2 regions of the Paracoccus saliphilus genome follow, and region 1 is predicted to be linked to the other one. Evidence: riboswitches for the same ligand, from Rfam matches in the RefSeq annotation. Region 1 holds a riboswitch; the other holds the start of a gene.
What was found. Region 1 has a riboswitch for thiamine pyrophosphate ahead of JHX88_RS00800 (thiamine ABC transporter substrate-binding protein). Riboswitches for the same ligand answer to the same signal wherever they lie in the genome.
Positions count from the first base shown of each region.

Region 2: it holds a riboswitch for thiamine pyrophosphate, as region 1 does, so the genes downstream of both, thiC (phosphomethylpyrimidine synthase ThiC) here and JHX88_RS00800 (thiamine ABC transporter substrate-binding protein) in region 1, are expected to answer to the same signal.

Region 1 covers NZ_CP067140.1:172,909-176,918, reverse strand. The annotation lists gene mutS (DNA mismatch repair protein MutS) at 1-1,420, opposite strand, end outside; TPP riboswitch at 1,522-1,622, shown strand; gene JHX88_RS00800 (thiamine ABC transporter substrate-binding protein) at 1,654-2,637, shown strand; gene JHX88_RS00795 (thiamine/thiamine pyrophosphate ABC transporter permease ThiP) at 2,613-4,010, shown strand, end outside.
Region 2 covers NZ_CP067140.1:3,893,972-3,897,981, reverse strand. The annotation lists gene JHX88_RS18665 (bifunctional ADP-dependent NAD(P)H-hydrate dehydratase/NAD(P)H-hydrate epimerase) at 1-456, shown strand, start outside; gene JHX88_RS18660 (alkene reductase) at 575-1,642, opposite strand; TPP riboswitch at 1,785-1,908, shown strand; gene thiC (phosphomethylpyrimidine synthase ThiC) at 2,006-3,829, shown strand; gene JHX88_RS18650 (FAD-dependent oxidoreductase) at 3,883-4,010, shown strand, end outside.

The DNA of each region.
Region 1 (4,010 bases):
CCAGCACATTGTTATGTTTGATCTTCAGGCTTTGAACCCCGGCCTTCGCCGCATAATCGGCCTGCATCGAGGCGATTACGCCGCGCCCTTCGTCGCGCAGTTTGCGGGTTTGGTCCAGATCCTCGTCGTAACCGGGTGCAACAAAGCCTCCGTCGCGGGCCAGCAGAGGAGGTTCGGCCACCAGAGCGTTATCCAACAGGTCGATCAACTCGTCATGACCGATCAGGTCGCGGGCCGCATCGGACAGAACTTGCGCGGCATCCTCTGGCAAGCGTTCGGCAATCGCCGCCCCTTGCGTCAGCCCGGCCCGAATCGCCGCCAGATCGCGCGGCCCGCTACGTTCCAATGCCAGCCGGGAGAGCGCCCGGTCCATATCGGGGACCCGAGCCAACGCCTCGCGCAGATCAGCCGAGAGGCGAGCATCGTCCACAAGCTGCGCCACCGCGTCCTGCCGCGCATGGATCAGTGCCAGATCGCGGGACGGGGCACTGATACGACGCTCCAGCAGCCGCGCACCTGCGGCGGTCACGGTGCGATCGATGGCGGCCAGCAAAGAGCCCTCGCGCCCACCCGACAGCGCCTGCGTCAGTTCAAGATTGCGCCTCGTCGCAGCGTCGATCTGCATTGCCCCGCCCGCCCTTTCGCGGGTCGGATGGCGCAGTAGCGGCAATTTCCCCTTCTGCGTCATCTCCAGGTAGTCGACAATCGCACCCATCGCCGACAACTCGGCGCGGGAGAAACTGCCGAACCCGTCCAGCGTTTCCACCCCGTAGAGCGCACAGAGCCGCCGAGCACCCGCTGTGCTGTCGAATGCGCTGGCATGCAGATCGGTCAGCGCCGCCCCGGCCTCGGCGGCCAAGTCCTCGAGCCCGGCCTCGTCGGCCGCAAGCAATTCACGCGGAGCCAGTCGTGCCAATTCCGGGGACAGGCGCGGCAAGGGGCATTCCATCACCTGGAATGCGCCAGTCGAGATATCGACCCATGCCAATGCCCCCTCCTCCCGAACCTGCGCAAAGGCGGCAAGGAAATTGTGACGCCGCGCTTCCAGCAGGGATTCCTCGGTCAGCGTGCCCGGCGTGACGAGCCGTACGACATCCCGCGCAACGACCGATTTGCTACCGCGCTTCTTGGCCTCAGCCGGGTCCTCCATCTGTTCGGCGATGGCGACACGAAATCCCTTGCGGATCAGTGTCAGCAGATAGCTTTCAGCGGCATGAACTGGCACGCCACACATCGGGATCGGCTCTCCCTGATGGGTGCCGCGCTTGGTCAGGGCAATGTCGAGCGCCGCGGCGGCCTGCACGGCGTCCTCGAAGAACATCTCGTAGAAATCGCCCATGCGATAAAACAGCAGCGCGCCCGGATTCGCATCTCGGATCGCCAGATATTGTGCCATCATCGGGGTGGGCTGATCGCTCATGCCGGTCCTTCTCTTCCCTCGTGGCGATGTTTCTAGCCGTCCGCGCCAGCATTGGAAACCTCGCTTTCACCTTGCGAAGTGTCACAGCTGCACTATGCTGCGCGGATACCTCGGGGGGCCCGTTCGGGCTGAGACGCGTGATCGCGGACCCGTTGAACCTGATCCGGTTGACCCCGGCGGAGGGAAGGTTTCGCTGCCCTTTCTTTCGACACCGCAAAAGAGGAGGCTCGGCGATGAAAATCCGGATGATTGCCGCGGCACTGCTGGCTGCCACACCGGCATTTGCCCAGGACAAGCCCGTGCTGACCGTCTATGCCGGCGATTACATCGCCAGCGAATGGGGGCCGGGACCCAAGATCGAAAAGGGTTTCGAAGCTTTCTGCGACTGTGACCTGGAATTCGTCACCGGCGACATCCTGCCCCGTATCCTGATGGAAGGCGAAGGCACCGATGCCGATATCGTCTTTGGCCTGAACACCGATGTGACGGCCCGCGCCCGCACCTCGGGCCTGTTCGCGCCGCATGGTCAGGATATCTCGGACCTGTCACTGCCGGTGGAATGGAGCGATGAGATCTTCCTGCCCTATAACTGGGGCGAGACGGCCTTCGTCTATGACGAGACGCGGCTGGAGAACCCGCCCGCCAGCTTCGACGAATTGCTGAACGCGCCTGACGATCTGAAGATCGTCATCCAGGACCCGCGCGCCTCGATCTCCGGCCTCGCCCTGCTGTTGTGGGTCAAGTCGGTCTATGGCGACGACACCCCCGAGGCGTGGGCCAAACTGGCCCCAAAGGTCCTGACCGTGACAAAGGGCTGGTCGGAATCCTACGGCATGTTCACCGATGGAGAGGCAGACATGGTGCTGTCCTACACAACCTCGCCCGCCTATCATATCGAGGCAGAAGGCGACACGACCAAACATGCCGCGATCTTTCCCGAGGGGCATTACTTCATGGCCGAGCTTGCCGCGCAGGTAAAATCGACCGATCAACCCGAACTGGCGCAAGAATTCATGGATTGGATTCTGACGCCAGAATTCCAACGGACGATCCCGCTGGCCAACTGGTCGATGCCTGCCAAGTTGCCGCGGGAAGAATGGCCCGAGGTCATGCGCGACCTGCCCCGCCCCGAAAAAACCCTGTTCTACAATGAGGACGAGGCCGAAGCCCTTCGCAAACCGGCTCTGGATGAATGGCTGCGGGCATTCTCGCAATAAAGCGCGACCCCGGCGGTGTGCTGATTGCCACCGCCCTGGCAGCGCTGATCCTGGGCACGCTGGCGGCGGTGGCGTGGCAGGCGCGCGGATTGTCGGGACTGGGAATATGGGATTGGCGCGCCGTGCGGTTCACGGTCTGGCAGGCGGTGCTATCCGCCGCCTTGTCCGCCATACTGGCAATCCCGGTGGCACGCGCGCTGGCGAGGCGGCGCTTTCCCGGAAAGGCGGCGCTGGTCACGTTGCTGGGCGCGCCCTTCATCCTGCCGGTGATCGTGGCGATCATGGGGTTGATCTCGGTCTTTGGGCGTAACGGCGCGATCAATGACGGGTTGCGCCTTCTGGGCCTGCCAGAGATGAGCATTTATGGTTGGCAGGGCGTCATCCTTGCCCATGTCTTCTTCAACTTGCCGCTCTCGGTGCGGCTGATCCTGCAGGGGTGGCAGGCAATCCCGGCCGAGCGGTTCCGCCTGGCTGAAAGCCTTGCCTTTACGCCTGCGGATATCGCCCGGCATCTGGAACGCCCGATGCTCCGTTCGGTCCTGCCAGGAGTGTGGCTGGCAGTGTTCCTGGTCTGCCTGACCTCGTTCACCGTTGCCCTTGCGCTTGGTGGCGGGCCATCGGCCACCACGGTCGAACTGGCTATCTATCAGGCTTTTCGTTTCGATTTCGATCTGGGCCGGGCGGCGATGCTGGGGCTGGTGCAAATCGGGCTAAGCCTTGCTGCGATGACATTGGCCCGCTGGATCACGATCCCCGCCGCTTTCGGCGCGGGGCTGCACGAAACGCAGGGTCCACGGGGGCCGCAGGGCTGGCGTCGGGGGACGGACATGCTTGCGATCCTGCTGGCATCGTCATTCCTGCTATGGCCCATCCTGTCGGTTACCGCGTCGGGATTGCCGCGTATCCCTATGCTGCCCGCCGATGTCTGGGCTGCCGCCACACGTTCGGCCGTGATGGCAGTCAGTTCGGCGCTTCTTGCACTACTGCTATGCCTGACATTGGCGCTGGCCATCGCGCGCGGCAATGCACACTGGATCGAGATGGCGGGGATGCTGCCCATCGTCGCCTCGCCGCTCGTGCTGGGCACCGGGCTGTTCATCCTGCTGCGCGGGTGGTTGTCGACCGACGCGATGGCCCTGCCGGTTACGGTCGCGATCAACGCGATCATGGCCCTGCCCTTTGGCCTGCGCGCCCTGATCCCCGCCGCCCAAGCCTTGCGGGACGATTACGGGCGCCTTGCGGATTCGCTCGAGATGCGGGGGCTGGCCCGGCTGCGCCATCTGACGCTGCCGCGCCTCGCACGTCCGCTCGGCTTTGCCGGAGGTCTGGCAGCGGCATTGGCGATGGGCGATCTGGGTGTGATCACGCTTTTT
Region 2 (4,010 bases), 660 kb from region 1:
GCACAGGCGCCGCATTGGCCGGAGGGGCTTTCGGATAACTGCGTTCTGACGCCCCATGCCGGAGAATTCGCACGGCTCTTTCCCGATCTCGCCGGACGGCTGGCCGAGACGCCCCGGCGCGGCCCCGCCTTTTCCCGCGTCGACGCATTGCGCGAGGCGGCGAGGCGCTGCGGTGCGGTCGTGCTTCTGAAAGGCCCCGACACGGTGATCGCCGCGCCCGACGGGCAGGCATATATCCATTCGGCCAGTGATGTACCATGGCTGGCCACGGCAGGGACGGGCGATGTCCTCGCCGGATTGATCGTCGGATTCCTGGCGCGCGGGATCGCGGCATTCGAAGCAGCCGCGCTTGGTGTCGCGATCCACGCCAAGGCTGCCCGACGCTTTGGCCCCGGTCTGATTGCCGACGATCTGCCCGAACAATTGCCCTTTCTGTTCCGGGAACTTGGACTCTAGGCCGGGGCAGATTTCGCCTGATTTCTGGTCGGCCCATGCACCGATCACGGTTTCCGGCATAGAGGTAATCTTAATGCCCGACTGCGCCCACCGGGGTGGCAGGCGCAGGAGGCGGTTCTTACTCTGCGGCGATCGATTCCGCGACCGGGTAATCGGTATAGCCTTCCGCTCCGCCGGCATAGAAGCTGTCCGGCCTCGCCTCGTTCAGCGTCAGGCCCTTGCGAAACCGCTCGGACAGGTCGGGCGTCGTGATGAAGTCGCGCCCGAAGGCGGCGGCGTCGGCATGACCCTCTGCCAACAATTGCGAGGCGCTTTCACGGGTCAGGCCTTCATTGGCGATGACCACGCCGCCGAAAGCCTGCTTGATCTTGGGCAGAAGGCTGTCTTCGGCGATCCGCTCTCGCAGGGCGAGGAATGCCACGCCGCGAGCCGCCATGTCGCGGGCGACTTGCGTGAACAGGGCGGCGGGATCGCTGTCGCCCAGGTCATGACTGTCCCCACGTGGCGCCAGATGCACGCCCACGCGCTTCGCGCCCCAGACATCGATCACCGCATCGGTGATCTCGTTCAGCAGTCGCACCCGGTTCTCGATCGAACCACCATAGCGGTCGCTCCGTTTGTTGCTGCGATCCTGCAGGAACTGGTCGATGAGGTAGCCATTGGCGGCATGGATTTCGACCCCATCGAAACCGGCGCGTTTGGCGTTCTCGGCGCCCTGGCGATAGGCCTCGACGATGCCAGGGATTTCATCGGTTTCCAGCGCACGTGGCGTCACATAGGCGGTTTTCGGACGCACCAGGCTGACATGGCCCGCGGGCTGGATGGCACTTGGCGCGACGGGAAGCTCTCCGTCCAGGAACATCGGATGAGAGATGCGTCCGACATGCCAGAGCTGCAGGAAAATCGTCCCGCCCGCCTCGTGCACTGCGCTGGTGACAGCCTTCCAGCCCTCGACCTGTTCTTCGTTCCAGATGCCGGGCGTGTCGGCATAGCCGACGCCCATCGGGGTGACGCTGGTTGCCTCGGACAGGATCAGTCCGGCTCCGGCACGCTGGCGGTAATATTCGGCCATCAGCGCATTGGGGACACGTTTGGCACCGGCACGGCTGCGGGTCAGCGGGGCCATGATGACGCGGTTCCTCAGGCGCAGCGGGCCCAGTTGCAACGGATCGAAAAGGGAAGCCATCGAACGTCCTTTCATCGTGACGAAATGCTTTGCCGATATGAACTGTGCCCGCCGGGAAGGGCTTTCAACGTGCTGCTGCGCATATCCGCTTCCCGCGTCGCGCAAAGCCGCGCTTGACAAGTCCTGTCGTGTTTGTGACGTTGCGTCACGTCAGGGGAGTCCCGCCCGAGGGACTGAGAGGCTGATTGGTGACGCGAGTCACGGTGCAGCGACCCTTTGAACCTGACCCAGTTGATACTGGCGTAGGAAGACCGAAGGGCATCCGCTCTTTGGGCCGTGGCGGCCCCGCAAGGACCGCAGTTCGGTCGCTTTCTGCCTCAACCATCATTCTGGGTCTTTTCGAGTGATGCTTGAGGAGACGCCATGAATAAGCACAGCCAGCCCGCCGCACCTGAAATCACCACCGGACCTCTGCCCGCCTCGCGCAAGGCCTGGCATCCGGGAGAGATGCATCCCGATATCCGCGTGCCGATGCGCGAGATCGAGCTGCACCCCTCGGCCATGGAGCCGCCGATGAGTGTATATGACAGCTCGGGGCCCTATACCGATCCGCAGGCGGTGATCGATATCGCCAAGGGATTGCCGCGCCTGCGCGAGGACTGGATCACCGGACGCGGGGATGTCGAGCGTTACGATGGCCGCGTGGTCAAGCCCGAGGATAACGGCTTTGCCACGGGTGAGCGGCTGGTGCCGGGATTCCCGCTGCGGCATGAACCGCTCAGGGCGAAAAGCGGGGCGGTGACGCAGATGGCCTATGCCCGCGCCGGTATCGTTACGCCAGAGATGGAATTCGTCGCCATCCGTGAGAACCTTGGCCGGAAAGCGGCGAAGGAAAAGCTGGTCCGCGACGGAAATGACTGGGGCGCAGCCATTCCCGATCACGTCACGCCGGAATTCGTGCGGCAGGAAATAGCCTCGGGCCGCGCAATCATCCCCGCCAATATCAACCATCCCGAGATCGAGCCGATGGCCATCGGCCGCAACTTCTTGGTCAAGATCAACGCCAATATCGGCAATTCGGCGGTCACCTCCTCGATGGAGGAAGAGGTCGAGAAGATGGTCTGGGCGATCCGTTGGGGCGCCGATACGGTCATGGACCTGTCTACTGGGCGCAACATCCACAATATCCGCGACTGGATCATCCGCAACAGCCCTGTGCCGATCGGCACCGTGCCGATCTATCAGGCGCTGGAGAAGGTGAACGGGGTGGCCGAGGACCTGTCATGGGAGGTGTTCCGTGACACGCTGATTGAGCAGGCCGAGCAGGGGGTGGATTATTTCACCATCCATGCCGGTGTGCGGCTGCCCTTCATCCACCTGACTGCCGAGCGGGTGACGGGGATCGTCAGCCGTGGCGGCTCGATCATGGCGAAATGGTGCCTGCATCACCACCGCGAGTCATTCCTGTATGAGCATTTCGACGAGATCTGCGACATCATGCGCGCCTATGATGTCAGCTTCAGCCTTGGCGACGGGTTGCGCCCCGGCTCTATCGCGGATGCCAATGACGCAGCGCAATTCGCCGAGCTGGAAACCCTGGGCGAGTTGACGCAGATCGCGTGGGAAAAAGACTGCCAGGTCATGATCGAGGGCCCCGGCCATGTGCCGATGCACAAGATCAAGGAGAACATGGACAAGCAGCTGACCCATTGCGGCGAGGCGCCTTTCTACACGCTTGGGCCGCTGACGACGGACATCGCGCCGGGATATGACCATATCACCAGCGCCATCGGTGCGGCGATGATCGGTTGGTTCGGCACGGCGATGCTGTGCTATGTCACACCCAAGGAGCATCTGGGCCTGCCTGACCGTGATGACGTGAAGACCGGCGTGATTACCTACAAGATTGCCGCCCATGCCGCCGATCTGGCCAAGGGCCACCCGGCGGCCAAGCTGCGCGACGATGCGCTGTCCCGCGCCCGGTTCGAGTTCCGGTGGGAGGATCAGTTCAACCTTTCGCTCGATCCCGATACCGCGCGTGACTTCCACGACCAGACCCTGCCGAAAGAGGCCCATAAGGTGGCGCATTTCTGTTCGATGTGCGGGCCGAAATTCTGCTCGATGAAGATCAGCCATGACATCCGCGCCGATGCGCGCGCCAAGGGCATGGAAGAAATGGCCGGGAAATATCGCGAGGGCGGTGATCTCTACATGCCGGTCGAAGACGTCGAGAAGGTCGAGGGATGACTCTTTCCTTCAAAATCTTCCCGCGGTGCCTGTTCGTGCGGGGGGACTGACTGATGTTTTCAGTCATCGGCTCCGGTGTAGCGGGCCTTTGCGTCGCGACCGTTTTGGCCGAGCGGGGCCTGCCCGTCGAGATTCTGACGGATGATGCAACCCCGGCCTCGCATTGGGCCGGGGGGATGCT